DNA from 3 places in the Lichenibacterium dinghuense genome. Region 2 is predicted to be linked to each of the others. Evidence: predicted binding sites of a transcription regulator. Region 2 holds the regulator's gene; each other region holds the start of a gene.

Region 1 (9,996 bases), 450 kb from region 2:
GGCATCGGCCTCGCCCACGTGAAGACGCTGGTGCGCCAGCTCGGCGGCACCATCGCGCTCGACTCCGCCCCAGGACGCGGCAGCACCTTCACGGTGACGCTGCCGCTCGAACCCCACGGAACCGGCCCATGATGGCATTGACCCAGGCCGTCACGATCCTGATGATCGAGGACGACGACGGCCACGCGCGCCTGATCGAGAAGAACATCCGCCGCGCCGGCCTGTCGAACGAGATCCTGCACCTGCGGAACGGCACGGCGGCGGTGGAGTTCCTGTTCGGCCCGGACGGGGCGCCGCGCGCCCATCACACGCCCTTCATGATCCTGCTCGACCTCAACCTGCCCGACATGAGCGGCGTCGACATCCTGAGCCGCGTCAAGGCCGACGAGCGGTTCCGCCGCGCGCCGGTGATCGTGCTGACCACGACGGACGACAAGGCCGAGATCGACCGCTGCTACGACCTCGGCTGCAACGTTTACATCACGAAGCCCCTCATCTATCAGAGCTTCGCCGAGGCGATCCGGCAACTGGGGCTGTTTCTGTCCGTGATCCAGCTTCCCGAGCAGGCACCAACGTGACGGGCCACCGGCTTCTCTACATCGACGACGATCCGGCCATCGGGCGCTTCGTGCAGCGCCGTCTGGGCCGGCTCGGCCACGCGGTCGAGACCGCCGAGGACGGCGAGGCCGGCCTGGCCCGACTCGCCGCCGGCGGCTTCGACGCCGTAGCGCTCGACCACTACATGCCCGGCCGCGACGGGCTCGACGTGCTCGACGCCATCCGGGCCCTGCCCGACGCGCCCCCGGTGATCTTCGTCACCGGCACCAGCGAGAGCCGCGTCGCGGTCTCGGCCCTGAAGGCGGGCGCGACCGACTACGTCGTGAAGGACGTCGGGGGCGAGTTCGTCGAGCTCCTCGACGCGGCTGTGCGCTCGGCCGTGGCCGGCGTGGTGTTGCGCCGCGACAAGGAGGCGGCCGACCGGGCCATCGTGGAAGCGCGCGACCGCTTCGAGGCGCTGGCGGCCGAGCGGCAGGTGCTGATGCGCGAGGTGAACCACCGCGTCGGCAACTCGCTCCAGCTCGTCGCGGCCTTCCTCCACCTCCAGGCGGGCGGCTCAGCCTCGCCCGAAACCCGGGAAGCCCTCAACGAGGCCAACCGGCGAGTCCTGGCCATCGCCCAGGTCCACCGCAGGCTCTACACGTCGGACGACGTCAAGACCGTGGCGCTCGACAGCTACCTCGCGGCGCTGGTCGAGGACCTGCGCGAGTCGAGCGACGCGACGGGGGGCGTGGCGCAGCTGTCGCTCGACGCCGTGCCGGTGATGGTCGACGCCGACAGCGCGGTGACGATCGGCGTGATCGTGACGGAGCTCGTCATCAACGCGATGAAATACGCGTACCCGAGCGGCAGCGGGCCGGTCCGGGTGCGGCTGGACGCCGGCGACGCGGAACGCACCTGCCGCCTGACCGTCGAGGACGACGGGGTGGGCCGGTCCGAAGCCGCCGGCCGGCGGTCCGGGCCGGCGTCGAGCGGCATCGGCCGCACGATCATCAAGGCCATGGCGTCAAAGCTCGACACCACGGTGGCCTACGACGACGCCGGCGCGGGCACCCGCGCCGTGATGGTCTTCACGCTCGGCGAGCCGAAGCTCGCGCCGCCGCCGACGCCGTGACGATGCCCGGCGGAGCCTTGAGGCTCCGCCGGCGCGCGGCGTCAGGGCTGCCGCCCCGTCCCCATGGCGTTGGCCGGCACGCCGCCTTCCGCGGCCCCCGGATAGGGCTCGCCGGGGCGCTGCCCCTGGCCGCCCGGACGGCGCTGGCCGCCCTGACCCTGCATCTGGCCCTGGCCGCCCTGGCCCTGGCCGCCTTGGCCCTGCATGCGCTGGCCCTGCCCGCCCTGGCCTTCGGGCGGACGCTGGCGCCCGCCTTCGCCCTGACCCTGCTGGCCCTGGCCCTGGATGCGCTGGCCGCCCTGGCCCTGGCCCTGGCGGCCTTCGCCCTCGCCGCCACCCTGGCGCTGGCCTTCCGGCGGACGCTGACGCCCCCCTTCGCCCTGGCCCTGCCCCTGGCGCCCGCCTTCGCCCTGGCCGATGCGCGGTCCCTCGCCGCCCGGACGGCCCGGGCCCTCGCCGGGGCGCCCCTCGCCGAAGCCGGGGCCGCGCCCGCCGGGGCCGCCGAAACCGGGGCCGGGGCCGCCCGGCCCCGGTCCGAAGCCCGGACCCGGCCCGTAGCCGGGGCCGACCGGGAAGGGCCGCCCGCCGTACAGGCGGCGCAGGCGCTCGCGGCGCAGCAGCTCCAGCTGACGCTCGCGGCGGAGCTCGGGCCCGGCCAGCACGCCGCCGATGATGCCGCCCACCACGGCGCCCGCCGCGGCCTCGCCGGGATCGCGGTACTGGGCGAAGCTCGTTCCAGGACTAGACAGCAGAGCCGATACCGCGACGGCCGAGATGATGATGCGCTTCACGCGTGAGTCCCCCATGTCCACCGTTGCCTAATGGACGGAGGGCAGTGTGGTTGCCTCGTCCTGCACCGGATATGAACGGTTTCCGGGCAGAACCCGCTCTTCGGCAGGGCTTTCAGCTGAGGCGACCGGGCCACTGTCAATCAGGAAGCTCGCGCTGCGTCACATTTCGGCCTAGTATGGCCATCAAGTCACCCGCCGCCTCGCGGCACCCTGCTTCGGCCCCGCACCGGTCGGCGCGTACCTCAGCTGTCCCGGAAGATCACCATGCCGGCCATCGCCCTCGTCGACGACGACAGAAACATCCTCACCTCCGTGTCGCTCACCCTGGAAGCCGAGGGCTACCGGGTGCAGACCTACACGGACGGCGCCGCGGCGCTGGACGGCCTCAAGACCAACCCGCCCGACCTCGCCATCTTCGACATCAAGATGCCCCGCATGGACGGCATGGAGCTGCTGCGCCGCCTGCGGCAGAAGTCCGACCTGCCGGTGATCTTCCTGACCTCGAAGGACGAGGAGATCGACGAGCTGTTCGGCCTCAAGATGGGCGCCGACGACTTCATCCGGAAGCCGTTCTCGCAGCGCCTGCTGGTGGAGCGCGTCAAGGCCATCCTGCGCCGCGCCAACCCCAAGGAGGCCGCCGCTCAGAAGGAGTCGGAGGCCAAGCTGCTGGAGCGCGGCAACCTCAAGATGGACCCCGAGCGCCACACCTGCACCTGGAGGAACGAGCAGGTGGTGCTCACCGTCACCGAGTTCCTGATCCTGCAGGCCCTGGCGACCCGGCCCGGCGTCGTGAAGAGCCGCAACGCCCTCATGGACGCCGCCTACGACGACCAGGTCTACGTCGACGACCGCACCATCGACAGCCACATCAAGCGGCTGCGCAAGAAGTTCAAGGTCGTGGACGACGACTTCGAGATGATCGAGACGCTGTACGGCGTCGGCTACCGCTTCAAGGAAGCGTGACCGGGCGTCCGCCCGTGGGGTCCGGACCCCGATGACCACGTCGCCGCTTCCGGGCGCCGGCACCCGCCTGGGCGGGCGGCCGCCGGGCCGCTCGCGCCCCCGCCGCCTCCGGCGCTCGGTCGGCCTGCGCCTGCGCATGGCCCTGCGTTCGGCCACGACGCGGCTGTCGTCGTCGCTGACGCGGCGCATCGTCGTGCTGAACCTCGGCGGGCTCGTCGCCCTGCTGGTGCTGTTCCTGTACATCAACCAGTTTCGCGAGGGGCTGATCGACGCCCGCGTGCAGAGCCTGCAGACGCAGGGCGAGATCATCGCGGCCGCCATCGCGGCCTCGGCCAGCGTCGACGACGCCAACATCACCGTCGACCCCGAGAAGCTGCTGCAGGCCACGCCGGGCCAGCCGCCCAACGCCGACGAGGACGCGGCGGCCTTCGAGTTCTCCATCAACCCCGACCGTGTCGGGCCCGTGCTGCGCCGCCTCGTGACGCCGACCGGCACGCGGGCGCGCATCTTCGACAGCAACGGCGTGCGCGTGGTCGACACCCGCGCCATGGCGCTGCCCGGCGCCCGCTCGAAAGCGCTGCCGGCGTCGGACCTGCCGTGGCTCGAGCGGGCCTGGCTCGACCTCCGCCGCCGCCTGGGCAAGCCGGAGGCCGCCCTCGACGAGGGGCGCAACGGCGACGCCGAGCTGCCCGAGGTCGCCGAAGCGCTGGGCGGTCACACGCGCTGGATCGTGCGGGTCAACGCCCGCGGCCAGACGATCGTGTCCATGGCCGTGCCGATCGTCAACGCCAACAAGGTCCAGGGCGCGCTGCTCCTGTCCACCCAGCCCGGCGACGTCGACAAGATCATCGCGTCCGACCGCTGGGCCCTGTTCCGGGTGTTCCTGGTCGCGGCCGTGGTGATGTTCGTGCTGTCGCTGTTCCTCGCCAACACCATCGCGGGGCCGATCCGCCGGCTCGCCGAGGCGGCCGAACGGGTGCGGCGGGGCGTCGATTCGCGCGAGGAGATCCCGGACTTCACCGCCCGCGCGGACGAGATCGGCCACCTGTCGCGCGCGCTGCGCGACATGACGCGCGCTCTCTATTCCCGCATGGAGGCGACGGAAAGCTTCGCCGCCGACGTGGCGCACGAGCTGAAGAACCCGCTGACCTCGCTACGCAGCGCGGTGGAAACCCTGCCCCGCATCAAGGCGGAGGAGTCGCGCGGGCGGCTCACCGCCATCATCCAGCACGACATCAAGCGGCTCGACCGCCTCATCAGCGACATCTCGGACGCGTCGCGGCTCGACGCCGAGCTCGCCCGCAACCGCACGGCGGGGCTCGACGTGGCTGCGCTGGTGCGCACCGTCGTGTCGGTGGCCAACGAGGTCGAGCGCGGCGACGGCGTGCGATTCGCCCTCACGGTCGCCCTGCCCCCGCCGGGCCAGGACGGGCCGGGCTACCGCGTGATGGGCCACGATTCGCGCCTCGGGCAGGTCATCAACAACCTGCTCGACAACGCCCGCTCCTTCTCGGAGGAGGACGGAACGGTGCGGGTCTCGGTGCGGCCGGCCCGGCTCGACGAGGAAGGCCGGGCCGGCGTCGAGGTGATCGTCGACGACGACGGGCCCGGCATCCCGGCCCACGCCTTCGAGCGCATCTTCGAGCGCTTCTACACCGACCGGCCCGACCAGGGCTTCGGGCAGAACTCGGGGCTCGGCCTGTCCATCTCGCGCCAGATCATCGAGGCGCACGGCGGACGCATCTGGGCCGCCAACCGCGTCGCCCCCGCGGCCGAGGACGGGGAAAGCGAGCCGGGCGAGCCGCGCGTGTTCGGCGCCCGCTTCACGGTGTGGCTGCCCGCCGTGGGGGCGCGCGGGTGAGCGACGGGCAGAACCTCCACGCCACCACGGCCGTGCTGGGCGAGAGCGGCGTGCTGATCCGGGGCGCGTCGGGCGCCGGCAAGACGGCCCTCGCCCTGGCGCTCGTGGACCAGGTCCGATCCTCGGGCGCCTTCGCCCGACTGGTCGCCGACGACCGCACGCTGGTGACGCGCCGGGGCGACCGTCTCGTCGCCCGGCCGCATCCCGCGCTGGCGGGGCGCGCCGAGCGGCGCGGTCTGGGGATCGTCGCCGTCGAGCACGAGCCCGCCTGCGTGCTGGGCCTCGTGGTCGACCTCGTCGAGGGCCGGCCGGAGCGCCATCCCGCGCCGGACGCGCTGCGCTGCGCCATCGCGGGCGTCGTGCTGCCCCGCGTCTCGCTCCCGGCGGGGCCGCCGAGCCTCGACGCCATCGCCTTGGTCAGGACGGCGCTGGTGAGGGCGGCCTTGCCCGGCGTGGCGCCGTGAGGGCGACCCTATTTCGCTTGCCAAGTTCGCCGCGATGCACAAGATTGCGCCGGGACCGAACGGTCGAGCAGGCAGTCTTCCCGGCAAAGGCATGAGCGGTAGCTTGCAATGATCGGTATGGTGCTCGTGACCCACGGCCACCTTGCGACGGAATTCCGCGCCGCGCTCGAGCACGTCGTGGGGCCGCAGAGGGGCATCGAGACGATCACCATCGGTCCCGAGGACGACATGGAGCAGCGGCGCCAGGACATCGTGTCCGCCGTGGCCAGCGTCGACACCGGCCAGGGCGTCGTGCTCCTGACCGACATGTTCGGCGGCACGCCCTCCAACCTCGCCATCTCGGTGATGGACCGCACCCGCGTCGAGGTGGTGGCGGGCATCAACCTGCCCATGCTGATCAAGCTCGCCTCGGTGCGCGAGGCGGCGAGCCTTGAGGTCGCCGTGACCCAGGCCCAGGAGGCCGGGCGCAAATACATCAACATCGCCAGCCGCGTGCTGAACGGGAAGTAGCGCATGGAGCAGGGGGCCGAGGCGGTGGACGGGGCGGCGGTGACGCGCGACCTCCCCATCGTCAACCGCAAGGGGCTGCACGCCCGGGCCACGGCCAAGTTCGTCCAGTGCGTGGAGCACTTCCAGGCCGACGTCACGGTGACGCGCTCGGGCGAGACCGTCGGCGGCCAGTCGATCATGGGCATCCTGACGCTGGGCGCCGGCCGCGGCACCACCGTCACGGTGTCGGCCACCGGGCCCGACGCGCAGGCGGTGGTGGACGCCCTGGCGGCCCTGGTGGCGAACCGGTTCGGCGAGGACGAATAGCGCGGGCGGGCTTGCGGCCGGGCGCAAGCGGAGCCATGTCGGCGGCGGACCAGCACAGGACCCGAGCCATGCCCCAGACCCGCGGCCGCATCTTCGACGACTTCGCCAGCCTCATGACCAACGCCGCCGGCGTCGCCAACGGCGTCAAGCGCGAGGCCGAGACGGCCGTGCGCTCGCAGGTCGAGCGCATCCTGGCCGGCATGAACGTGGTCACGCGCGAGGAGTTCGAGGCCGTGCGCGAGATGGCGGCCCTGGCCCGCGAGGAGAACGACGAGCTGCGCCGCCGCATCGCCGCGCTCGAAGCCGGGCGGGCGCCTGGCCTCTGATCCGGATCGGTTTCGAAGGGCCCCCGGCCTTTCGCGGGGTCCGGGGCGGCGCCCCGGTGCTTTCTTCTCGGGCCGCCACCCCGAACCCCGCCGGAGGCGAGGCCTTCGGGAACCGGACCCGGCCTCAGGCCTTCGCCCGCCGCTCCAGCGCGGCCGAGACCCCGAAGACCGCGAGGCCCAGCGCCGGCAGGGCGGCCGCGACCGAGCCGGTCGAGGTCCAGCCGTAGCCGGCCGCGACCGTGATGCCGCCGAGCCAGGCGCCGAGCGCGTTGGCGACGTTGAAGGCCGAGTGGTTCAGCGCCGCGGCCAGGGTCTGCGCGTCGGCGGCGACGTCCATCAGCCGCGTCTGCAGGCCGGGCAGGATGGCGAAGCCGCAGCCGACCAGGAACAGCGCCTCCGCGGCCGTCCAGGGATTGTGCGCCGCACAGGCGTAGACCGCGCCGACGGCGGCGTCCCACGCGAGCACGCCCGCGATGGCCGGCATCAGGGCGCGGTCGGCCAGCTTCGAGCCGACGACGTTGCCGGCCGTCATGCCGAGGCCGAACAGCACCAGGGCGGCCGGCACCAGCGCCAGCGGCAGGCCCGCCACCTGGGTCAGCGTCGAGCTGACGTAGGTGTAGATGGCGAAGACGCCGCCCGACCCCACGGCGGCGACGCCCAGCGTCAGCCACACCTGCGGGCGGCGCAGCGCGCCGAGCTCGACGAGAGGGCTCGACGCGGTGGCCGAACTCGTGGGGACGAAGAGCGCGACCAGCAGCACCGTCAAGAGCCCCACGCCGCCCACGCCCGCGAAGGCGAGGCGCCAGCCGAGCGACTGGCCGAGCAGGGTGACGAGCGGCGTCCCCACCACGGTGGCGATGGTCAGCCCCATCATGACGCGGCCGACCGCGCGGGCCCGCCCTCCGGCCGGGGCCAGCGAGGCCGCGACCAGCGAGGCGACGCCGAAATAGGCGCCGTGCGGCATGCCGGTGAGGAAGCGCAGGCCGAGCAGCGCGTGGTAGCCCGGCGCCAGCGCGCTCAGGAGGTTGCCGAGCGCGAAGACCCCCATCAGCCCGATCAGCAGCGTGCGGCGATGAAGCTTGGCGGCCAGCACGGCGATGATCGGCGAGCCCACCACGACGCCGAGCGCGTAGGCGCTGATGACGTGGCCGGCCGTGGGCTCGGAGATGTCGAGCGTGCGGGCGAGGTCGGGCAGGAAGCCCATCGTGGCGAACTCGCCGGTGCCGATGGCGAAGCCGCCGACCGCCAGCGCGAGCTCGATCAGGCCGGTGCGGCGCCGGTCCGTCCTGGCCGGCGCGGGAACGACGCGGGGAAGGATGGCGTCGGTCATGGGATGTCCCCCGTCTCGAAGGTGGCGCGCCCGAGGCGCGCGAAGCCGGCCCGCGGGCCCTCGCAGGGGCTCGCGATCCCGGGTCGGCGATCGTATCGTCCGACTTATTGTGCGCTGCAATAGGCGTGCCGGGCACCCGGACCGCCGCATGGCTGCGTCCCGCCTCCGGAGCCGGCCTCTGTTGCAGAGGATGAGCAGAGACGCCGGCCGCTCCCCTCTCCCTCATGGCTGTCGGAGAGCATCGGGGTAGCTCCCTTCTCCCCTCGCGGGAGAAGGGGGCCCGGCGAAGCCGGGTCGGATGAGGGGGCATGGCGCCGTGCTCGACGATGAGCCCTCCCGCTCCGGACAGCGGGCGCTCGTCCCCTCATCCGCCTCCACTGCGTGGAGGCACCTTCTCCCGCAAGGGGAGAAGGGGGCTGACCCCGATGCTCCGAGATCCTTGAAGCCGGTGGCTCCACAAGGGACGGGGCCGAGCGAGACCGGAGACGATCGAACGAGCTGACCCAATGCCATTCAGCTGTGGATAAGCCGCTCGACCCCACAATCCAGGGCAGCAAAACTGTGGGTTCAATCCTCCGGGGACACCAACCCGCGGTGTTTCCCCCAGTATTGACTCGGCGAGCCGGACCCGGAATCCATATCAGAACAAAACAGGAACACATGGTGGGCCCTCCCGATTGTCGGGAGGGACCGCCGGTGAGTCGCGTGGTCGCATCGTCCGGGGCGAGCTTTGTCGGATCTCCACCACATCTCGGGTGTCGCCGCCCTGCGCGACACCGTCGCCCGCATCGAGGCGGGGCGGTCCGGCGCGCCGCGGCGGCGCGCGGCCTCGGGGCCGCCGCCGGTCGGCCTCGGCGACGGGGCGCTGCCGCTCGACGCGGCGCTGGGGGGCGGCCTCCGGCGCGGGGCCCTGCACGAGGTCGTGGCCGAGGACGCGCGGGACGCCGCCGCGGCGGCCGGCTTCGCGCTCGCCGCCGCCGGGCGCTGCGCCGGGCCCGCGCCGCTGGTGTGGATCGTGGAGGACCACGCCGCGGCCGAGACCGGCCTGCCCTACCGGCCCGGCCTCGCCGCGCACGGGATCGACCCCGACCGGCTGATCCTGGTCCGCACCGGCGACGGGCCGGCGACGCTCTGGGCTCTGGAGGAGGCGCTGCGGCTCGGGGCGCCGGCCGTGCTGGCGGAGCTGTGGAGCGCCAAGCCCTACGGGCTCGCTCCGTCGCGCCGCCTGCTGCTCGCCGCGCAGAACGGCCGCGGCGCCGCGATCCTGCTCCACGCCGGCCTGGCGGGCCGGGGCGCGGGCCTGTCGAGCGCCGCTGAGACGCGGCTGGCCGTGGCGGCCTGCCCGAGCCCGCGCCTCGCGTCGGCGGGGAGCCGCGTGCCCATCCCCGGCCCCCCCGCCGTGGCGGTGCGAGTGCTGAAGCTCCGCCTCGGCGGCGAGGCCGACCTCGACCGCGACCGCCGTCACGCGCTCGTCTGGAACCAGCACAGGAGATGCTTCGATGCTCACGCGCTACCTGTCGGCGTTTCTGCCCCTGCTGCCGACGGACCGCGTCCGGCGCGCCGAAGCGCGAGCGTCGTCGCCTTCGGGGCCCGCGCCGGATGAAGCGCTCGTGATAGTCGCCAAGGTGAAGGGCGCGCAGCGTCTCACGGCGGTCTGCGCGCTGGCCGCGGCACGCGGCCTCCGTCCCGGCCAGGCGCTCGCCGACGCGCGGGCTCTGTGCCCGGCGGTGCGCGTCGTCGAGGCAGACGCGGGTGCCGACGCCGCCCTGATGG
Region 2 (9,996 bases):
GACCGTGCACGATCAGGTCCTGAACCAGATCATGATCGCCAACCTGATCGACAATCAGCAGAGCTACCGTGTATTGCCTGACGGCGGCAGCGAACGGATCACCCCCGCCGATGGGGAGGAGCCGTTCAACGCCCATAACTACTTCATGACGAACCCGAGTCTCTCAGGACGTGGCAAATCCCTGCGTGAGTCCAGCCCCAAGACTCTTCTCCGAAGGCTCGACGCCCGGCGCTGAGCTGCACGGACGTTCCGTCATGGCCGCCGGCGCCGCACCCGCGAAGCCGGTCGCCATCGTCGACATCGGGTCGAACTCCGTCCGCCTCGTCGCCTACGAGCGCCTGTCCCGCTCGCCGACCCCGATCTTCAACGAGAAGGTCCTGTGCGGCCTCGGCCGCGGCGTCGCCACCACGGGCCTGCTCGGCGCGGACGCCATGGACCGCGCGCTGGCGGCGCTGCGCAACTTCAAGGTCCTGTGCCGCAACCTCGGCGTCGGCGAGCTGCGCGTGCTGGCCACGGCGGCGGCGCGCGACGCGCGCAACGGCTCGGCCTTTCTCGACGCCGCCTCCGCGGCCCTCGGCGCCGACATCGAGCTGATCGGCGGCCCGCGCGAGGCGGAGCTGTCGGCGCTCGGCGTGTCGTCGGGCTTCCATGGCGCCGACGGCGTGGTGGGTGACATGGGCGGCGGTTCGCTCGAACTCGTCGACGTGCGGGGCGCCACGGTCGGGCGCGGCGTGTCGCTGCCGCTCGGCGGCCTCGCGCTGCTCGACGCGAGCCGCGGCTCGCCCAAGCGCGCGGCCAGGATCGCCCGCGACGCGCTGCTGAAGGCGCAGCCGATCCGGGTGCTCGAAGGCCGCACCTTCTACGCGGTCGGCGGCACCTGGCGGGCCCTGGCGAAGCTGCACATGCGCGCCCGCAACTACCCGCTCAACGTCATGCACGGCTACGCCATGCCGGCCGCCGAGGCGCTCGGCCTCGGCCCGCTCGCCGAGCGGATCGACGCCGACGATCTCGCGGCCCTGGCCGCGGTGGCCTCCGCGCGGCGGCCGCTCCTCGCCTACGGGGCGGCGGTGCTGGAGGAGGTGGTCCGCCTCGGCCGCCCGCGCGAGGTGGTGATCTCGGCCTCGGGCGTGCGCGAGGGGCTGCTGTTCGAGGCGCTGGACCGGGGGACGCGGGCCGAGGACCCGCTCTTCGCCGCGGCCCGCGAGATCAACGACCGCCACGCGCGCGACCCCGGCCACGGGCCGGACCTGTGCGCCTGGACGGACCGATTCTACGCCGCGGCCGGTCTGCCCGAGACCGCGGACGAGACCCGCCTCCGCCACGCCGCCTGCCTCATGGCCGACATCGCCTGGCGGGCGCATCCGGACCACCGCGGCGACCACGCGCTCAGCGCCATCGCCAACGGCGCCTTCTCGGGCGTCGATCACCCGGGCCGGGCCTTCCTGGCCCTGACGGTCGCCTATCGGCACGGGGGGGAGGTCGAGGCCGGCGTGGGGTTGCGCGCGCTGCTGACGCCGGGGCGGCTGGAGCGGGCGCGGCTGCTCGGCGCCGTGTTGCGGGTGGCCTACCTCGTGTCGGCCGCCATGGGGGGCGTGCTGCCGCGCACGGCGCTGCGCTGCTCCAAGGCGCGCGTGACGCTGGCGCTGCCGGCCGACTTCGCCGACCTCGCCAGCGAGCGCTGCGTCGGCCGGCTGCGGCAGATCGCCAAGCTGGTCGGGCGCGAGGCGGAAGTGACGGTCGGCTGACCGTCGCGGGATCGTTGCGGGAGTGAGAAACCGATGATCGTCGTCACCGGAGCGAACGGGCATCTCGGGCGCGGCGTCGTCGAGGCGCTGACGACGCGGGTGCCTCCGTCGAAGATCGCCGCCGCGGTGCGCGAACCCGCCCGCGCCGAAGCCCTGGCGGCGCGCGGCGTCGCGGTCCGGGCGGCCGATTTCGCCGATCCCGCGAGCCTCCTCGCCGCCTTCTCGGGCGCCGAGCAGGTGCTGATCGTGTCCGTCGACCGCCTCGGCGAGGAAGGACGGCGCCTCCACCGTGAGGCCATCGACGCGGCCCGCGCCGCGGGGGCGGGGCGCGTGCTCTACACCAGCCACATGGGCACCCATGCCGCGTCCCCGTTCAGCGATCACTTCGCCGCGGAGGCGGTCCTGGCCGGGGGAGGCCCGTTCACCGCGCTGCGCCACGGCTTCTACGCCGAGAGCGCCCTGCACCTGATCGGCCGCGGCTTCGACCTCGGGGAGATCCGGGCACCTGAGGATGGCCCCGTGAGCTGGACGGCGCGCGCGGACCTGGCTGAGGCGGATGCCGCGATCCTGGCCGGCGAGGGCCGCTTCGACGGCGTGACGCCCCCGCTGATCGCGCCGGAGGCCTTCACCATGGCGGATCTCGCCGCCATCGCGTCCGAGATCACCGGGCGCGAGGTCAGGCGCGTGGTGGAGACGGACGACGCGTGGCGGGAGGGAGCGGTCGCCCGCGGCGTGCCCGCGCCCATGGCGGACGCGTTGCTCGCCATGTACCGCGCCGCCCGCCGCGGCGACTTCGCCGCGACCGACCCGGCGCTGGGGCGGCTCCTCGAGCGCCGGCCCCGAACCATGCGCGACGTGCTGGCCGGCCTGCTGGGACCCGCGAAATCCTGATGCCGGCCCGCCGATCCGGGCAGGGGGCCGCTCAATCCTCCGGCTTCTCGCCGTCCTGCCATTCCAGCGCGATCACCCTGCCGGCCTCGACCGTGAGGGCGAGGCGCCCGTTCTTGAGGTCGAGCGCCTTGGCGCCGAACATGGCGCGGCGCCAGCCTTCGAGCGCCGGTACGTCGGCCTCGTCGTTGCCCGCGATGGCTTCGAGGTCCTCGACGTTGGCGATGAGCTTGGCCGCGACCCCGTGCGCCTCGGCGACCTGCCGCAGCAGCACCTTCAGCAGCTCCACCGTGGCGCCGCTGCCGCCCCCTCCGCCGCCCCCGTTGCCGCGCCGGTCGCGGTCGAGCCGGGGCAGGGCCTTCGGGTCGCGGGCGAGGCCGCGCTCGACGGCCGCGATCATGTCCGGCCCGAGGCGGGACTTGTCCATGCCGCGCGGGACGGCGCGCAGGTCGGCGAGCGCGTCGACCGAGCGGGGCGCCGCCGTCGCGACCTCGATCATGGCGTCGTCCTTGAGGATGCGCGAGCGCGGCACGTCGCGGGCCTGCGCCTCGCTCTCGCGCCACGCGGCGAGGTCCATCATCACCGCGAGGTCGCGCGGCTTCCGGAGCTTGGAGCGGAACCGCTCCCAGGCCTGGTCCGGATGCTGCTCGTAGGTGGCGGGCGACAGCAGCGTCCGCATCTCGTCGGCGAGCCAGCCGGTGCGCTTGGAGGCTTCGAGCTTCTTCACCAGGGTGCGGTAGATGTCGCGCAGGTGCGTGACGTCGGCCAGCGCGTAGGTGACCTGCGCGGAGGTCAGCGGGCGGCGCGCCCAGTCGGTGAAGCGGGACGACTTGTCGATCGTCACCCGGCACAGCGTCTGGCAGAGTTCGGAATAGGACACCTGGTCGCCGAAGCCGCACACCATGGCGGCCACCTGCGTGTCGAACAGCGGCTCGGGCAGGCGGCCGGACATCTTCCACACGATCTCCAGGTCCTGCCGGGCGGCGTGGAACACCTTGACGACGTTGCGGTCGGCCATGAGGTCGAGGAAGGGGATCAGGTCGATGTCGGGCGCCAGCGCGTCCACCGCCACGGCCTCCTCGTCGGAGGCGAGCTGCAGCACGCAGAGCTTCGGCCAGAAGGTCGTCTCGCGCAGGAACTCCGTGTCCACGGTCACGAAGGGGTGGCGCGCCAAGCGGCGGCAGACGGCGGCGAGCTCTTCTGTGGTGGTGATCAGCGTCATCCGGCTCCCATAGAGCAAGCGCGCGCGCGTTGCGAGCGCCTGGCCGGGGATGAGTCAACGATCTGCCGCAATCGTCGCAACGAAAGAGCGCGCGCCCGGCCCTTTGACAAGCCTGTCGCTTTTCAAGACAAAGCCGGCACGTCCGCGGAGCCCCGCGCGCCCCGGTCTTCCGAGCTTCGAGAGTCAGCCATCATGCACCGCTACCGCACCCACACCTGCGGCGCCCTCAGCGAAGCCGAGATCGGTGCCGACGTGCGGCTGGCGGGCTGGTGCAACCGCATCCGCGACCACGGCGGCGTGCTGTTCATCGACCTGCGCGACCATTACGGCACCACGCAGGTGGTGATCGACCCCGACTCGCCGGCCTTCGCGCAGGCAGAGAAGCTGCGTTCCGAGTGGGTCGTGCGCGTCGACGGCCCCGTGCGCCGCCGCCCGGCCGGCACCGAGAACGCCGACATGGCCACGGGCCACGTCGAGCTCTACGCCGCCGAGATCGAGGTGCTGGGCCCCGCCGCCGAGCTGCCGCTGCCGGTCGCGGGCGAGCAGGACTACCCGGAGGAGATCCGGCTCAAGTACCGCTTCCTCGACCTGCGCCGCGAGCGGCTGCACAACAACATCATCCTGCGCTCGCGCGTCATCGACAGCCTGCGCACCCGCATGAAGGGGCAGGGCTTCACCGAGTTCCAGACGCCGATCCTGACCGCCTCCTCGCCCGAGGGCGCGCGCGACTACCTCGTGCCGAGCCGCGTGCACCCCGGCAAGTTCTACGCGCTGCCGCAGGCGCCGCAGCAGTTTAAGCAGCTCATCATGGTGGCGGGCTTCGACCGCTACTTCCAGATCGCGCCCTGCTTCCGCGACGAGGACGCCCGCGCGGACCGCTCGCCCGGCGAGTTCTACCAGCTCGACATCGAGATGAGCTTCGTGACGCAGGACGACGTGTTCGACACGGTGGAGCCCGTGCTGCGCGGCATCTTCGAGGAGTTCGGCCGCGGCCGGCCCGTCACGCAGAAGTTCACGCGCATCCCCTATGCCGAGTCGATGCTGCTCTACGGCAACGACAAGCCGGACCTGCGCAACCCGCTGCGCATCGCCGACGTGAGCCGCGAGTTCGCCGACGAGAGCGTGACCTTCAAGGCCTTCAAGGGCGTGATCGACAAGGGCGGCGTGGTGCGCGCGATCCCGGCGCCGGGCGCCGGGGCGCAGCCGCGGAGCTTCTTCGACAAGCTGAACGACTGGGCGCGCGGCGAGGGATCGGCCGGCCTCGGCTACGTGGTGCTCGACGCCGACGAGGCGGGCGCCGTGGTGGGCAAGGGGCCGATCGCCAAGTTCATCCCCGCCGACGTGCTGGCGCGCATCTGCTCGGCCGCCAAGGTGGGGCCCGGCGACGCCGTGTTCTTCGCCGCCGACGTGGAAGCCAAGGCGGCCCGCCTCGCCGGCCTCGCCCGCACCCGCATCGGGCGCGAGCTGAAGCTCGTCGACGAGGACCGCTTCGAGCTCTGCTGGATCGTCGACTTCCCGATGTACGAGTGGAACGAGGAGGAGAAGAAGGTCGACTTCTCCCACAACCCCTTCTCGATGCCGCAGGGCGGCCTCGACGCGCTGGAGGGGCAGGACCCGCTCACCATCAAGGCCTACCAGTACGACATCGTGTGCAACGGCATCGAGCTGTCGTCCGGCGCCATCCGCAACCACCGCCCCGACGTGATGCGCAAGGCCTTCGCCATCGCGGGCTACGACGAGGCGGTGCTGGAGGAGCGGTTCGGCGGCATGTACCGCGCCTTCCAGTACGGCGCGCCGCCCCACGGCGGCATCGCGCCGGGCGTCGACCGCATCGTCATGCTGCTGGCCGACGAGGAGAACCTGCGCGAGATCGTGCTGTTCCCGATGAACCAGCGCTGCGAGGACCTGTTGATGGGGGCGCCCGCGCCCGCGACCCCGAAGCAACTGCGCGAGCTCCACATCCGCTCGACCGCGGCGCCGGCCGCCCCGGCGCCGAAGCCGGCCGCGGAGCCCGACGGCGTGGTGTCGCCGCACGGGGCCTGAGGCGGCGGGACAGGGCAGGGGCCGTGCAGACCGTCGTCTGCATCCGCTGGGGGAGCGAGTACGGGGCCGACTACGTCAACCGGCTCCACCGCGCCGTGATGCGCAACGTGGCGCGGCCGACGCGCTTCGTCGCCTTCACGGACCCGATCGATGGGCTCGACCCCGCGATCGAGGCGAAGCCGATCCCCTCGATCCACCTGCCGCAGGGTCTGAAGCCCGGTCCGTGGCGCAAGCTTGCGCTCTGGGCCGCCGATCTCGGGGGGCTCAGCGGCGACCTCCTGTTCCTCGACCTCGACATCCTGGTGACGGGGTCGCTCGACGCGCTGTTCGACCACGAGCCGGGCAAGCTCGTGCTGGTGCGCAACCCCACGCAGGGGCGGCGCGAGGGCATCGGCAACTCGTCGGTGATGCGGTTCCGCGCCGGCTCGGCGGCGCATCTCGTGTCGGACTTCGAGAACGACGCGGTGGCGATGTCGCATCGCTTCGACAACGAGCAGATCTACGTCACCAAGGCGTCGCGCCTGGCCGTCGCCTTCTGGCCGGAGCCCTGGTGCCCGAGCTTCAAGCACAGGCTGCTGCCGCCCTGGCCGCTCTACCTGTTCCGGGCGCCGGCGCTGCCCGACGAGGCGCGCGTGGTGGTCTTCACGGGCCATCCCCGGCCCGACGAGGCCATGGCGGGGCGCTGGCCAGCCAAGTGGTATAAGAAGTTCTACCGATCGCTGCCGCCCGTGCCCTGGGTGGGGCAGCACTGGCGCTGACGGGCCGGTCCCGGCCCGTCGAGAGCGCGGTCAGTAGCGGCGGAACAGGCTCACCAGCACGCCCTGCACCTTGACACGCTCGGGCCCGAAGATGCGAGTCTCGTAGGCGGCGTTGGCGGGCTCCAGCGCCACCGAAGCTCCGCGGCGGCGCAGGCGCTTCAGCGTGGCTTCCTCGTCGTCGACCAGCGCCACCACGATGTCGCCTGTGTTGGCCGTGTCCTGGCGGCGGATCACCACCGTGTCGTTGTCGAGGATGCCGGCCTCGATCATCGAGTCGCCGCGCACTTCGAGCGCGAAATGCTCGCCCGAGGCCAGGAAGTCGGCCGACATCGAAATCGTGTGGCTCTGCGTCTGGATGGCCGAGATCGGCGTGCCGGCGGCGATCCGGCCCATCACGGGGATCTCGAAGGCGCCGGGGAGGTCGCGCGAAGGCTCGGCCCGCGGCTTCGGCGCGGGCTTGCCGCCCTTCAGCAGCGTGAGGCCCTTCGGCTTGGCGGCCTCGGCGGCGACCTGCTCGGGCAGGCGCAGCACCTCCAGCGCGCGGGCGCGGTTCGGCAGGCGACGGATGAAGCCGCGCTCCTCAAGGGCCATGATGAGGCGGTGAATGCCGGACTTGGACTTCAGGTCCAGCGCGTCCTTCATCTCGTCGAAGGAGGGCGGCACGCCGGTCTTCTGCAGTCGGGCATGGATGAAGCGGAGCAGTTCACTCTGCTTTTCGGTCAGCATGGGCGGACTCTCCCAGCGCACGCTCGATCCGGAATGCCGATGCGGCTCCGCCTCGACGGGCGTCAAAACAAAACAAGAACGTGATATGTGTTCTTGATGCGTTCTGCAAGTGGGGCGTGTGAGGCGCGGCGCGCATCGGCCTGGGAGATCGTCGCCTGTCCACAGGGAGAGCGTCCGACCCGATCCGGCGATCGCTGATGCCCAATCGACTTGAGCCGACCAAGCGGCAGAGCGTTCGGAGTCGGAAAGAACTGTCGCGAGCTGATCTGGAGCGGGCGAAGGGATTCGAACCCTCGACCCCAACCTTGGCAAGGTTGTGCTCTACCACTGAGCTACACCCGCATCCATGTCGCTGCGGCGACGAGGGATGTATGCCGGATTCGATCCGGAATGACAAGGGGGGCGGAGCAGGTTTCTGCTCCGCCCCCCTCGTGACAATTTCGGAAGCGCCCCGCCTCAGGCGTCGGTGCCGGCCTTGATCCGCACCGGGCGCAGCAGGAACGAGGGGACGTGGTCGCCGAGGCCGATCACGACGTCGTCGTCCTCGTCCGAGCGATGGCGCCGGTCGAAGCCGCGGCCGGCCGGGCGCTCGTCGCGCGAGCGCGGGGCCGAGGCGGACTCGCTGCGGCGCGTCGAGGAACTGGGCGGGGGCGCCAGCGTCGGGCCGGCGTCGGCCGAAGCGCGCTCGGTGCGCTCGCGCGTCGGCTCCCGGCCGTCGCTCCGCCCGCGGTTCTCGCCGCGGCGGCCGCCGCGCGACTCGGAGGGCCGGCCCTCGCCGCGTCCGCCCGCGCGGCGCGAGCGCCGGTCGCGCGAGCCGCCCTCATCTTCGTCCTCGACGGCCGGCTCGGCGTCGGCCACCTGGTCGAGCGTCGCGCCCTGCCAGTCGATCTTCTTCTGGATCAGCTTCTCGATGTCGTCGATGTAGCGCTGGTCGGCCTTGGTGACGATCGAGACCGCGGTGCCGCTGCGGCCCGCGCGGCCCGTGCGGCCGATGCGGTGGACGTAGTCCTCGGCGTGGGTCGGGACGTCGAAGTTGTAGACGTGGCTGACCATCGGGATGTCGAGGCCGCGGGCCGCGACGTCGGAGCAGACCAGCAGCGACACCTTGTTGTTGCGGAAGGCGTCGAGCGACACCATGCGCGAGCGCTGGTCCATGTCGCCGTGGAGGCAGCCCACCGAGAAGCCGTGCTTCTCCAGCGACTTCGTCAGCAGCGCGACGTCGCGCTTGCGGTTGGAGAAGATGATCGCGTTGGTGAGGTCCTCGGCGCCGCGCAGCAGGCGGCGCAGGACCTCGCGCTTGGCGGGGCCGGGCGCCGAGGCCACGAGCGACTGCGTCACGCTCGCCGCCGTCGAGGACGGGCGGGCCACCTCGATGCGGGCGGGGTCGTGCAGGAACGCCTCGGTGAGGCGCGTGATCTCCGGCGGCATCGTGGCCGAGAAGAACAGCGTCTGCCGCGTGAACGGCACGAGCTTGCAGATCTTCTCGATGTCCGGGATGAAGCCCATGTCGAGCATGCGGTCCGCCTCGTCGATGACCAGGATCTCGATGCCGGTGAGCAGCAGCTTGCCGCGCTCGGCGAAGTCGAGGAGGCGTCCCGGCGTGGCGATCAGCACGTCCGCGCCGCGGGTGATCTTGGCCTCCTGGTCGGCGAAGGACACGCCGCCGATCAGCAGCGCCACGTTGATCTTGTGGTTGGCGCCGTAGCGGACGAAGGCTTCCTCGACCTGCGCGGCGAGCTCGCGCGTCGGCTCGAGGATCAGGGTGCGCGGCATGCGGGCGCGGGCGCGGCCGGTTTCCAGCCGGGAGATCATCGGCAGGGTGAAGGCGGCGGTCTTGCCGGTGCCGGTCTGGGCGATGCCGAGCACGTCGCGGCCCGCGAGCGCGACCGGGATGGCCTGTTCCTGGATCGGCGTCGGGGTCGTGTAGCCGGTGGCTTCGACCGCCTGCAGGACCTTGTCGCTGAGGCCGAGTTCGTTGAAATTCATCAGGTGTTGCGTCTACCGTCGACGGAGCACGGCCGCGTGACCCGCGTGTAGCCGTGAGGGGACAGGCACGATCGATCGTGCGCCGAGGAGCGACGCGGGACGCCCATTGATGACAGGGGACATAAGCGGAAACCGCGACAAGTCAACGACGCGCGGGATATTCCACGCGGAATGGTGAAGCGCCGTGCTTCAGCGGATGCGGATCACCAGGGCGCTGCCGGCCGGCACCGATCCGGTGGGGGTCATGTCCACGTTGGGGTCTGCGGCGGCGCGCTGGCTCGCCGCCGGCGCGGGGGCGCGATAGGCGACGAGCGAGATCCGGCCGGACTGCGACAGCCAGTCGAGCCCGTGGGCGCCGGCGAGGCTCGCCACGCAGACGGCGGCGGCGGCCAGCGCGAACCACTGGACCGCGGAGCCGCGCCGGTCACTCACGAAATCGGGCATCGTCGATCCAGCGTCGGGGGTGACGGCAGACTGACGATGCGGGGTTGCCAGGGGCTTAAGGATGAACGGGACGCGGCCGAAACGGTGAAGAGGCGGTGGAAACCGTTCACCCTCCGTCGACCATGGCTTTCGAGGCTCAAACGTCGACGAGGTCGGCCGCGCCGGACGCGCGCTCCTGGATGAA
Region 3 (9,996 bases), 3.6 Mb from region 2:
CCGAGGAGGTCGTGGCCGACGCGCAGCGCCGGCTGAGAGGCGTGTGATGCCGACCTTCGACCCTCCGGGCGCCGTCGGGCTCCGATCATCGGCGGGACCCCGCTCGAAGCTCGCGCGGGAAGTGAGCGGAAGCCGCGACAGACGGTCTCTTGCGCCCCTGGGTCGAAGATGGGATCTTCAGGCCGGGGGCCGCGGACGGGAAACGCCGAGCTTTTCCCCGCGCGCCCGACGGGAGCGCGGGGACGACGCCGATCGACGGTATCGATGCCTTCGCCGGATGTCCTCCCATCGACGGCTGTCGTCCGGAGGAGCTTCATGCGTGGATCGTCGATCGTCCGAGTGGGGATGGCGGCCTGGTGCCCCATCGTCGTCGCCGCGGGCTTGATGTCGGCAGGCCTGACGATCGCGAGAGCGGCCGACGGGGGCGAGGCCGCGGACGGACCGAGCGAGCCTCGCGGCCTACCGATCAGGCCGATGACGACGGTCGGCGCCGACGGCTCCGGATATTTCTCCGACCCCTATCCCGTCCGCTTCGCGGCCGGCGACGGGCGGCAGGTGTTCACGGGGACCACCAAAGCGGTGCTGGCCTGCACCTATCCGCTGTCTCCAGGGTGCTTCACCTCGACGCCGCTCACGGTCGGCGTCGGGAGCCTCGGCGCCCAGATCACGGCCGCCATGGCGACGGTGACCAACTTCCAGAACGTCGACGCCTTCCAGGACGACGCCGGCACTTGGCACGCCGTGCTGGCGATCGGCGTCAAGAATGCCGCCCATCCCGACCATTGGACCGTGCTGGTGCACGCGCATGCGGCGAGCGCTCCGGCGCCGGGCGCGACGCCCATCGCCTGGGCGGCTGACGCGGTGCTGTCGGGGTCGTTCTCCGATCCGGCCGAGGGCAATTACGACGGCAAATACTTTCTCGACGGCGGGCAGCTCTACCTGCTCTATGTCAGGAACTTCGCTCCCAAGCCTGCCCTGCGCAACGGCATCGTGATCCAGCCGATGCTGACACCGACGCGATCGGCGGCGGTCGAACCCACGACGCTGCTGACCACGGGGGACCGCTTCGGCCCCCTGCTGTCCGAGGATTACGGGACCACAGCGGCGAAGCTGGTCGAGGCTCCTTACCTCGTCAGGATCGCCGACAAATACGCATTGCTTTATTCGACCGGTGCCTGTCAGCAGGTCGGCTACAAGGCCGGGGTAGCCTGGTCCGACGCGCTCCTCCCGCCCTCGGGCGGGCGCTATCGCAAGGTGCTCGAGGCGGACGTCCAAGGTGTGTGGGGGCAGGCGGGCGCGCGGGAGGTCCGCTACCTGGTGCAGTCGCAATTCCCGACCTGGCCCGGATACACGGGCGAGCGCGTGGTGAGCCCCGGCGTCGCTTCCATGACGCGTGGCCCGCATGGGGCTTGGCGGCTGTTCTTCGCCGGTTTCGACCCCGCCGACCGGCCTATGGTCGCGCCCGGCGTGGCCGAAGCGGATCATCGGCGTCCCTTCTATCTCGGGCTGAGGGTGTCCGTCCCGGCCGGTCGCCCCGTGTCGAAAGCCTCCGACGCCGAACTGGCCACATGGATCTCGCCCGCCATCCCGTGACGTCCAGGGGCGACCCTCGCGGCAGACCGGACGACGCGAGGGCACCAGGCCCTACCCCCGCTCCCGCGCCGCCCTCAGCGCCGCCGCCACGCCCGGCGGCACGAAAACCGACACGTCGCCGCCCATGGCGGCGATCTGCCGGACCAGGGTGGCGGTGACGGCGCGCGAGCCCGGCGCCGCCGGCACGAACACGGTCTGCAGGTCGGGCGCCATGGCGGCGTTCATGCCCGCCATGCTCATCTCGTCGTCGAGGTCGGTCGCGCCGCGCAGGCCGCGCACGATGACCGTGGCGCCGACGTCGCGCGCCGCCACGACGGCGAGGCCCGAGAAGCTCTCGACGCGCAGCACGGCCCCGGCCGCGGCCACGACGGGCCCGGCCTCGTCGCGGATCAGGGCGACGCGGGCGTCGTGGCTCAGCATCGGCTGCTTGGTGGCGTGGCGGCCGACCGCCACCACCAGCACGTCGCAGATCCGGGCCGCGGCCCGGATCACGTCGAGGTGGCCGTTGGTCAACGGGTCGAACGACCCCGTGTAGAGGGCCGTCCGCATCGTCACGCCTCGCCGTCCGCGTCCGGCAGGCCGGCCTCGCCGTTCTCCGCCCCCACCTCGGCGATGCGGTCCACGGACACCACCCTCTCGCCCGCCGCCGTGTTGAACACGATCACGCCCTGCGTGTTGCGGCCCGCGACGCGGATGCCCTCGACCGGGCAGCGGATGAGCTGGCCGCCGTCCGTGACCAGCATGATCCCGTCGCTGTGCTCGACCGGGAAGGAGGCCACGAGCTTGCCGTTGCGGGCGTTCACCGCCATGGCGCCGATGCCCTTGCCGCCGCGCCCGGTGAGCCGGTACTCGTAGGACGAGGTCCGCTTGCCGAAGCCCCGCTCGGAGATGGTGAGGATCACCTGCTCGCGTGCCGACAGCTCGGCGTAGCGCTCCTGCGACAGCGTGGCGGGCGCGTCCGGCACGGCGCCCTCCGCGCCCACGACCTCCTTCTCGATGTCGTCCTCGCCCGTCTCGCCCTCGACGGCGCGGCGCATCTTGAGGAAAGCGATGCGCTCGCCGGAATCGGCGTCGGTGTGGCGCAGCACGGCGAGCGAGATCACGCCGTCGTCCTTGGCGAGCGTGATGCCGCGCACACCCATCGAGTCGCGGCCCTTGAACACGCGCACGTCGTTGACCGCGAAGCGGATGCACTGCCCGCCCGCCGTGGTGAGCAGAATGTCGTCGTCCTCCGAGCAGATCTGCACGTCGACGATGGACTCGCCCTCGTCGAGCTTCATGGCGATCTTGCCCGAGCGGTTCACCTGGGCGAAGTCCGACAGCTTGTTGCGCCGGACCGTGCCGCGCGTGGTCGCGAAGACCACGTCGAGCTTGGCCCAGTCGCCCTCGTCCTCGGGCAGCGGCATGATGGTGGTGATGCGCTCCCCCTGCTCCAGCGGCAGCAGGTTGACGAAGGCCTTGCCGCGCGCCTGCGGGGCGGCGAGCGGCAGGCGCCACACCTTCATCTTGTAGGCCTGGCCGAGCGACGAGAAGAACAGCACGGGCTGGTGCGTGTTGGCCACGAAGATGCGGGCGACGAAGTCCTCGTCGCGCGTCTGCATGGCCGAGCGGCCCTTGCCGCCGCGGCGCTGCGCCCGGTAGGTCGAGAGCGGCACCCGCTTCACGTAGCCGGCGTGGCTGACCGTGATCGCCATGTCCTCGCGGGCGATGAGGTCCTCGTCCTCCATGTCGGCGGCGCTGTCGAGGATCTCGGTCATGCGCGGCGTCGCGTGGGCGAGCTTGATGGCCTCGAGCTCGCCGCGGACGATGTCGAAGATGCGCGTGCGCGAGCCCAGGATGTCGAGCAGGTCGGCGATCTCGGCGGCGAGCTTGTTCAGGGCTTCCGCGATCTCGTCGCGGCCGAGGGCGGTGAGGCGGGCGAGCCTGAGCTCCAGGATGGCGCGGGCCTGCGCCTCGGAGAGGCGGTAGGTGCCGTCCTCCTTCAGCGTGTGGTGCGGGTCGGCGATGAGGGCGATCAGCGGCGCCATGTCGAGCGCCGGCCAGTCGCGGCCCATCAGGGCCTCGCGTGCCGTGCCGGTGTCGGGCGAGGTGCGGATCAGGCGGATCACCTCGTCGATGTTGGCGACCGCGATGGCGAGGCCGACCTGCACGTGCGCCGCCGCGCGGGCCTTGGCGAGCCTGAACTTCGTGCGCCGCGTCACCACCTCCTCGCGGAAGTCCACGAAGGCGACGAGGAAGTCCTTGAGGTTCAGCATCTCCGGCCGGCCGCCGTTCAGCGCGATCATGTTGGCGCCGAAGGAGGACTGGAGCTGGCTGAAGCGGTAGAGCTGGTTCAGCACCACGTCCGGCACGGCGTCGCGCTTCAGCTCGATCACGATCCGCATGCCGTCGCGGTCGGACTCGTCGCGCATCTCGGAGATGCCCTCGATGCGCTTGTCGCGCACCGCCTCGGCGATCTTCTCCTGCAGGGTCGTCTTGTTGACCTGGTAGGGGATCTCCTGGACGATCAGCGCCGTGCGGTCGCGGCGGATCTCCTCGGTCGTGATGCGGGCCCGCATGACGATGGAGCCGCGGCCCGTGGTGTAGGCCTGGCGGACGCCGGCGCGGCCGAGGATCGTGCCGCCGGTGGGGAAGTCCGGCCCCGGCACGATCCCCATCAGCTCCTCAAGCTCGATCTCGGGCCGGTCCATCAGGGCCAGGGTCGCGTCGATCACCTCGCCGAGGTTGTGGGGCGGGATGTTGGTCGCCATGCCGACCGCGATGCCGCCCGCGCCGTTGACGAGCAGGTTCGGGTAGCGGGCCGGCAACACGACCGGCTCCTTCTCCTTGCCGTCGTAGTTGTCCTGGAAGTCGACGGTGTTCTCGTCGATGTCCTGGATCAGGGCCAGCGAGGGCGGCGCGAGGCGCGACTCGGTGTAGCGCATGGCCGCCGGCGGGTCGCCGTCGACCGAGCCGAAGTTGCCCTGGCCGTCGATCAACGGCAGGCGCATCGAGAAGGACTGCGCCATGCGGACCAGCGCGTCGTAGATCGCGGTGTCGCCGTGCGGATGGTACTTGCCCATCACGTCGCCGACGATGCGGGCCGACTTGACGTAGGCGCGGTCCGGCAGGTGGTTGTTCTCCTGCATGGAGAACAGGATGCGCCGGTGCACCGGCTTGAAGCCGTCGCGCACGTCGGGCAGCGCGCGCGACACGATCACGCTCATGGCGTAATCGAGGTAGGAGCGCTTCATCTCGTCCGCGATGGAGACGGGCCGGATGCCGTTCGGATCTTCGATTCTGTCGTCGGTGTCGGCCAAGTGGCATCCCTTCGCGGACGGCCCGGCGCTGGCGCGCCGGCGGTTCTGATCTCGGTTCTATATGGGTGTCGAGAGGACGATCCGCGAGGTTTTACAGGCGGAAGGACGCTGTCCGCCTCAGGCCGCGGCGGTGTCCTCGGCGCGCTTCTCGAGCCCCGCGAGCGCGATGCAGATGGCGATGCCCTCGGCCGCGGCCTCGACGTCGCCGAGCTTGGGGAAGGTGGGGGCGAGGCGCAGGTTGGCGTCCTCCGGGTCGCGCCCGCCGGGCCAGGTCGCGCCCGCGGGGGTCAGCGCCAGGCCGGCCGCCTTGGCGAGCGCCACGACGCGGGAGGCTGTGCCCGGCACGGCGTCGACGCTGATGAAGTAGCCGCCCTCGGGCCGCGACCAGCGCGCGAGACCGGTGCCGCCGAGCCGCCGCTCCAGCGCGCGGAGCACGGCGTCGAACTTCGGGCCGATCAGATCGCGGTGCCGGACCATGTGGGCGTGCAGCCCTTCGGCGTCGCGCAGGAAGCGCAGGTGGCGGAGCTGGTTCAGCTTGTCGGAGCCGATGGTGCGGCGCCCGGCCCGCGCCAGGAACCAGGACACGTTGGCGGGCGATGAGGCGAAGAGCGCGACGCCGGCGCCGGCCAGCGTGACCTTGGAGGTCGAGGCGAAGCAGAAGGCGCGGTCCGGGTGGCCGGCCTCGCGGGCGAGGTCGAGGATCGAGGCCAGCGGCGTGCGGCGCTCGGTCAGGTGGTGGACCGCGTAGGCGTCGTCCCAGAACAGGCGGAAGTCCGGCGCGCCCGTCTTCATCGCGGCGAGGCGGCGCACGGTCTCGTCGGCGTAGGTTTCGCCGGTCGGGTTCGAGTAGCGCGGCACGCACCACATGCCCTTCACGGACGGGTCGGCGGCGAGCGCCTCGACCGCGTCCATGTCGGGGCCCTGCCCCGTGAGCGGCACCGGCAGCAGGCGGAAGCCGAACTCCTCGGTCAGGCCGAAGTGGCGGTCGTAGCCCGGCACGGGGCAGATGAAGGCCGGCGAGGCCTCCCTGGACCAGGGCCGCTCACCGCCCGGCACGCCCTTGAGCAGCGCCCACACGATGCAGTCGTGCATCAGGGCGAGGGACGAGTTGTTGCCGAGCACGATGGCGTCCGCCGTCAGGCCGAGCGCCTCGCCGAACAGGGCGCGGACCTCTGGCAGGCCGCGCAGGTCCCCGCCGTAGTTGCGCGCGTCCTCGCCGGCCGCCGTGGTGGTGTCGCGGTTGCCCTGCGGCAGCAGCATGGCGTCCGACAGCGACAGCTGTTCGGGCGAGGGTTTGCCCCGCGTCATGTCGAGCTTGAGGCCGCGGGCCTTGAAGCTCTCGTAGTCGGCGCGGGTGCGGGCGAGGTCGGCGGAAAGGTCGGTCATCAGGACAGTCTAGCTCAGGACGGCGTGCGCGATCCTTCTCCCGTTCCACGGGAGAAGGAAACCCGTCATCAGAACGGGATGTCGTCGTCGATCGCGTCCGACATGGAGCCGCCGCGGCCGCCGCCGCCGGAGTTGCCGCCGCGGTCCATCGGCGAGGAGCGGCCGAAGGACGGGCGGTCGCCGCCCCGGTCGCCGCCGCGGTCGAAGGAGCCGCGGTCGTCGTCGCCCGCGAAGCCGCCGCCGCCGCTGTTGCGGCCTTCCAGCATGGTCAGCTCGCCGCGGAAGCGCTGCAGCACCACCTCGGTGCTGTAGCGCTCGTTGCCGTCCTTGTCGTTGTACTTGCGGGTCTGGAGCTGGCCCTCGACGTAGACCTTCGAGCCCTTCTTCAGGTACTGCTCGGCCACCTTGGCGAGGTTCTCGTTGAAGATCACGACGGAGTGCCACTCCGTCTTCTCCTTGCGCTCGCCGGACGCCTTGTCGCGCCAGGATTCCGTGGTGGCGAGGCGCAGGTTCACCACCGCGTCGCCCGACTGCATGCGGCGCACCTCGGGATCCTTGCCCAGGTTTCCGACCAGAATGACCTTGTTGACGCTGCCCGACATGGTGCCCTCCTCGGGACCTCGATGAGTGTGGGCCCTCGGCGCGCGACGCGGCGCCGGACCCGACCTTGACCCGTTCCTACAAGGCGGCGGTTACCAAACTCCGCCGACCCGTTCCCTCTATGTTCCCTAGCACATCCGTGGTAAGCGCGAAACGGCGGCGGTGCCGATACGGCATGGCACCCCTATATGGAGGCGAAACCGGTTCCGCGGCCGGCCGTCCTCATCCTGGAACCCGTCCCTCCATGGCGCAACAGCCCCGCTCCCGCACCCGCAAGGCCGAAGCGGCCGCAGAGGCGCCCGAAGCCGCCGAAACCCCTGCCCCGCGCATCGTCCGCAAGGTCAGGGCCATCAAGGGCGCGGCCGCGGAGGCGGCCCCCGGGCCGGCCGCGCCCGCGGAGATGAGCGACGCCGCGCTGGAGAAGCTGTTCGACGCCGAGCCGCCCCGCCTGCCCGACCGCGACAGCATCGTGGTGCGGGGCGCGCGCGAGCACAACCTCAAGAACGTCGACCTCACCATCCCGCGCGACAAGCTGGTGGTCTTCACCGGCCTGTCGGGCTCGGGCAAATCATCTTTGGCCTTCGACACCATCTACGCGGAAGGACAGCGCCGCTACGTGGAATCGCTGTCCGCCTACGCGCGCCAGTTCCTGGAGATGATGGGCAAGCCCGACGTCGACCAGATCGACGGCCTGTCGCCCGCCATCTCGATCGAGCAGAAGACGACCTCGAAGAACCCGCGCTCCACGGTCGGCACCGTCACCGAGATCTACGACTACATGCGCCTCCTGTGGGCGCGCATCGGCATCCCCTATTCGCCCGCGACGGGCCTGCCGATCGAGAGCCAGACTGTCAGCCAGATGGTGGACCGCGTGCTGGCCCTGCCGCCGAACACGCGCCTCTACCTGATCGCGCCCGTGGTGCGCGGCCGCAAGGGCGAGTACCGCAAGGAGATCGCCGAATTCCAGCGCAAGGGATTCCAGCGCCTGAAGGTCGACGGCGAGTTCTACCCGCTCGACGAGGCGCCGACGCTCGACAAGAAGTTCAAGCACGACATCGGCGTCGTGGTGGACCGCATCGCGGTGCGCCCCGACATGGCGACGCGCCTCGCCGAGTCCTTCGAGACCGCGCTGGAGCTGGCCGACGGCATCTCGGTCGTCGAGTTCGCCGACGAGCCGCCGGAGGGCTCGCCGAAGGAGGTGGTCTTCTCGTCGAAGTTCGCCTGCCCGGTGTCGGGCTTCACCATCCCCGAGATCGAGCCGCGGCTGTTCTCCTTCAACAACCCGTTCGGCGCCTGCCCGGTCTGCGCCGGGCTCGGCTCGCAGATGCAGGTCGCCGCCGAGCGGGTCGTGCCGGACCCGACGCTGAGCCTGAAGCGCGGCGCCATTTCGCCCTGGTCGAAGTCGTCCTCGCCCTATTACGCGCAGACGCTCGACGCGCTGGCACGCCACTACAAGGTCAAGCTCGACACCAAGTGGAACGCCCTGCCCCAGAGCTTCCGCGACGCCGTGCTGTTCGGCTCGGGCGAGGAGGTGATCCGCTTCCAGTACGACGACGGCTCGCGCGCCTACGGGGTGTCGAAGCCCTTCGAGGGCGTGGTGCGCAGCCTCGACCGGCGCTTCAAGGAGACCGACTCGGAGTTCATCCGCGAGGAGATCGGCCGCTACATGGGCGCGGTGCCCTGCCCCACCTGCGCGGGCGCGCGCCTCAAGCCCGAGGCGCTGGCGGTGCGGATCGCGGACAGGACGATCTCGTCGGCCGCTGAGCTTTCGATCCGCAAGGCGATCGCCTGGTTCGACGCCCTGCCGGCGCAGCTCGACGACAAGCGCAACGAGATCGCGGTGCGGATCCTCAAAGAGATCCGCGACCGGCTGCGCTTCCTGATCGACGTCGGGCTCGACTACCTCACGCTCGGCCGCGGCGCCGGCACGCTGTCGGGCGGCGAAAGCCAGCGCATCCGCCTAGCCAGCCAGATCGGCTCGGGCCTCACCGGCGTGCTCTACGTGCTCGACGAGCCCTCGATCGGCCTCCACCAGCGCGACAACGAGCGGCTGCTCGGCACGCTGCAGCGCCTGAAAAGCCTCGGCAACAGCGTGATCGTGGTCGAGCACGACGAGGACGCGATCCTCAGCGCCGACTACGTGGTCGACGTGGGCCCCGGTGCGGGCGTGCACGGCGGCCACATCGTGGCAGCCGGCACGCCGCGCGAGATCATGTCCAACCCCGCCTCGCTGACCGGCGACTACCTCGCCGGCCGCAAGACCGTCGGCGTGCCGCGCCGGCGCCGCGCCGCCAAGGAGGGCCAGTCCCTCAAGGTCGTCAACGCGCGGGGCAACAACCTCAAGAACGTCACCATGGAGGTGCCGCTCGGCACCTTCTCGTGCATCACGGGCGTGTCGGGCGGCGGCAAGTCGACCCTGGTGATCGACACCCTCTTCGCGGCGGCGGCGCGCAGACTCGGCGGCGGCGCCGAGCACCCCGCGCCGCACGACGCCGTGGAGGGCCTGGAATTCCTCGACAAGGTCATCGACATCGACCAGTCGCCGATCGGCCGCACGCCGCGCTCGAACCCCGCCACCTACACGGGCGCCTTCACGCCCATCCGCGACTGGTTCGCCGGCCTGCCGGAATCGAAGGCGCGCGGCTACGGGCCGGGGCGCTTCTCGTTCAACGTCAAGGGCGGGCGCTGCGAGGCCTGCCAGGGCGACGGCGTCATCAAGATCGAGATGCACTTCCTGCCCGACGTCTACGTCACCTGCGACGTGTGCAAGGGCAAGCGCTACGGTCGCGAGACGCTCGACGTGAAGTACCGCGACCACTCCATCGCCGACGTGCTCGACATGACGGTCGAGGAGGCGGCCGACCTGTTCAAGGCCGTGCCCTCGATCCGCGACAAGATGAAGACGCTGGCGCGCGTCGGCCTCGGCTACGTCAAGGTCGGGCAGCAGGCCAACACCCTGTCGGGCGGCGAGGCGCAGCGCGTGAAGCTGTCCAAGGAGCTGTCGCGCCGCTCCACGGGCCGCACGCTCTACATCCTCGACGAGCCCACCACGGGCCTGCACTTCGAGGACGTGCGCAAGCTCCTCGAGGTGCTGCAGGAGCTGGTCGACCAGGGCAAC

What was found. The regulator LexA, encoded in region 2, represses DNA repair genes until DNA is damaged. The targets are predictions, from matches to a motif close to TGTTCNNNNTGTGTTCNG.
Region 1: L7N97_RS22810 (ImuA family protein) is a predicted target of LexA. The motif match lies at 8,865-8,882, and genes of this name have one in related genera.
Region 3: uvrA (excinuclease ABC subunit UvrA) is a predicted target of LexA. The motif match lies at 6,990-7,007, and genes of this name have one in related genera.

What each region holds. Positions count from the first base shown of each region.
Region 1 covers NZ_JAJLMN010000001.1:4,754,127-4,764,122, reverse strand. The annotation lists gene L7N97_RS22865 (sensor histidine kinase) at 1-132, shown strand, start outside; gene L7N97_RS22860 (response regulator) at 132-578, shown strand; gene L7N97_RS22855 (sensor histidine kinase) at 575-1,672, shown strand; gene L7N97_RS22850 (hypothetical protein) at 1,714-2,463, opposite strand; gene L7N97_RS22845 (response regulator transcription factor) at 2,728-3,426, shown strand; gene L7N97_RS22840 (stimulus-sensing domain-containing protein) at 3,458-5,287, shown strand; gene L7N97_RS22835 (HPr kinase/phosphorylase) at 5,284-5,751, shown strand; gene L7N97_RS22830 (PTS sugar transporter subunit IIA) at 5,860-6,261, shown strand; gene L7N97_RS22825 (HPr family phosphocarrier protein) at 6,265-6,567, shown strand; gene L7N97_RS22820 (accessory factor UbiK family protein) at 6,636-6,893, shown strand; gene L7N97_RS22815 (MFS transporter) at 7,018-8,223, opposite strand; gene L7N97_RS22810 (ImuA family protein) at 8,954-9,826, shown strand; gene L7N97_RS22805 (Y-family DNA polymerase) at 9,834-9,996, shown strand, end outside.
Region 2 covers NZ_JAJLMN010000001.1:4,303,127-4,313,122, forward strand. The annotation lists gene L7N97_RS20490 (RNA degradosome polyphosphate kinase) at 1-235, shown strand, start outside; gene L7N97_RS20495 (Ppx/GppA family phosphatase) at 255-1,745, shown strand; gene L7N97_RS20500 (NmrA family NAD(P)-binding protein) at 1,779-2,636, shown strand; gene rnd (ribonuclease D) at 2,668-3,855, opposite strand; gene aspS (aspartate--tRNA ligase) at 4,048-5,898, shown strand; gene L7N97_RS20515 (hypothetical protein) at 5,922-6,656, shown strand; gene lexA (transcriptional repressor LexA) at 6,687-7,382, opposite strand; tRNA gene L7N97_RS20525 (tRNA-Gly) at 7,650-7,724, opposite strand; gene L7N97_RS20530 (DEAD/DEAH box helicase) at 7,839-9,368, opposite strand; gene L7N97_RS20535 (hypothetical protein) at 9,558-9,812, opposite strand; gene parE (DNA topoisomerase IV subunit B) at 9,949-9,996, opposite strand, start outside.
Region 3 covers NZ_JAJLMN010000001.1:673,897-683,892, forward strand. The annotation lists gene L7N97_RS03200 (DUF2336 domain-containing protein) at 1-47, shown strand, start outside; gene L7N97_RS03205 (family 43 glycosylhydrolase) at 475-1,593, shown strand; gene coaD (pantetheine-phosphate adenylyltransferase) at 1,645-2,142, opposite strand; gene gyrA (DNA gyrase subunit A) at 2,145-4,892, opposite strand; gene L7N97_RS03220 (aspartate aminotransferase type Ic) at 5,010-6,278, opposite strand; gene ssb (single-stranded DNA-binding protein) at 6,347-6,880, opposite strand; gene uvrA (excinuclease ABC subunit UvrA) at 7,123-9,996, shown strand, end outside.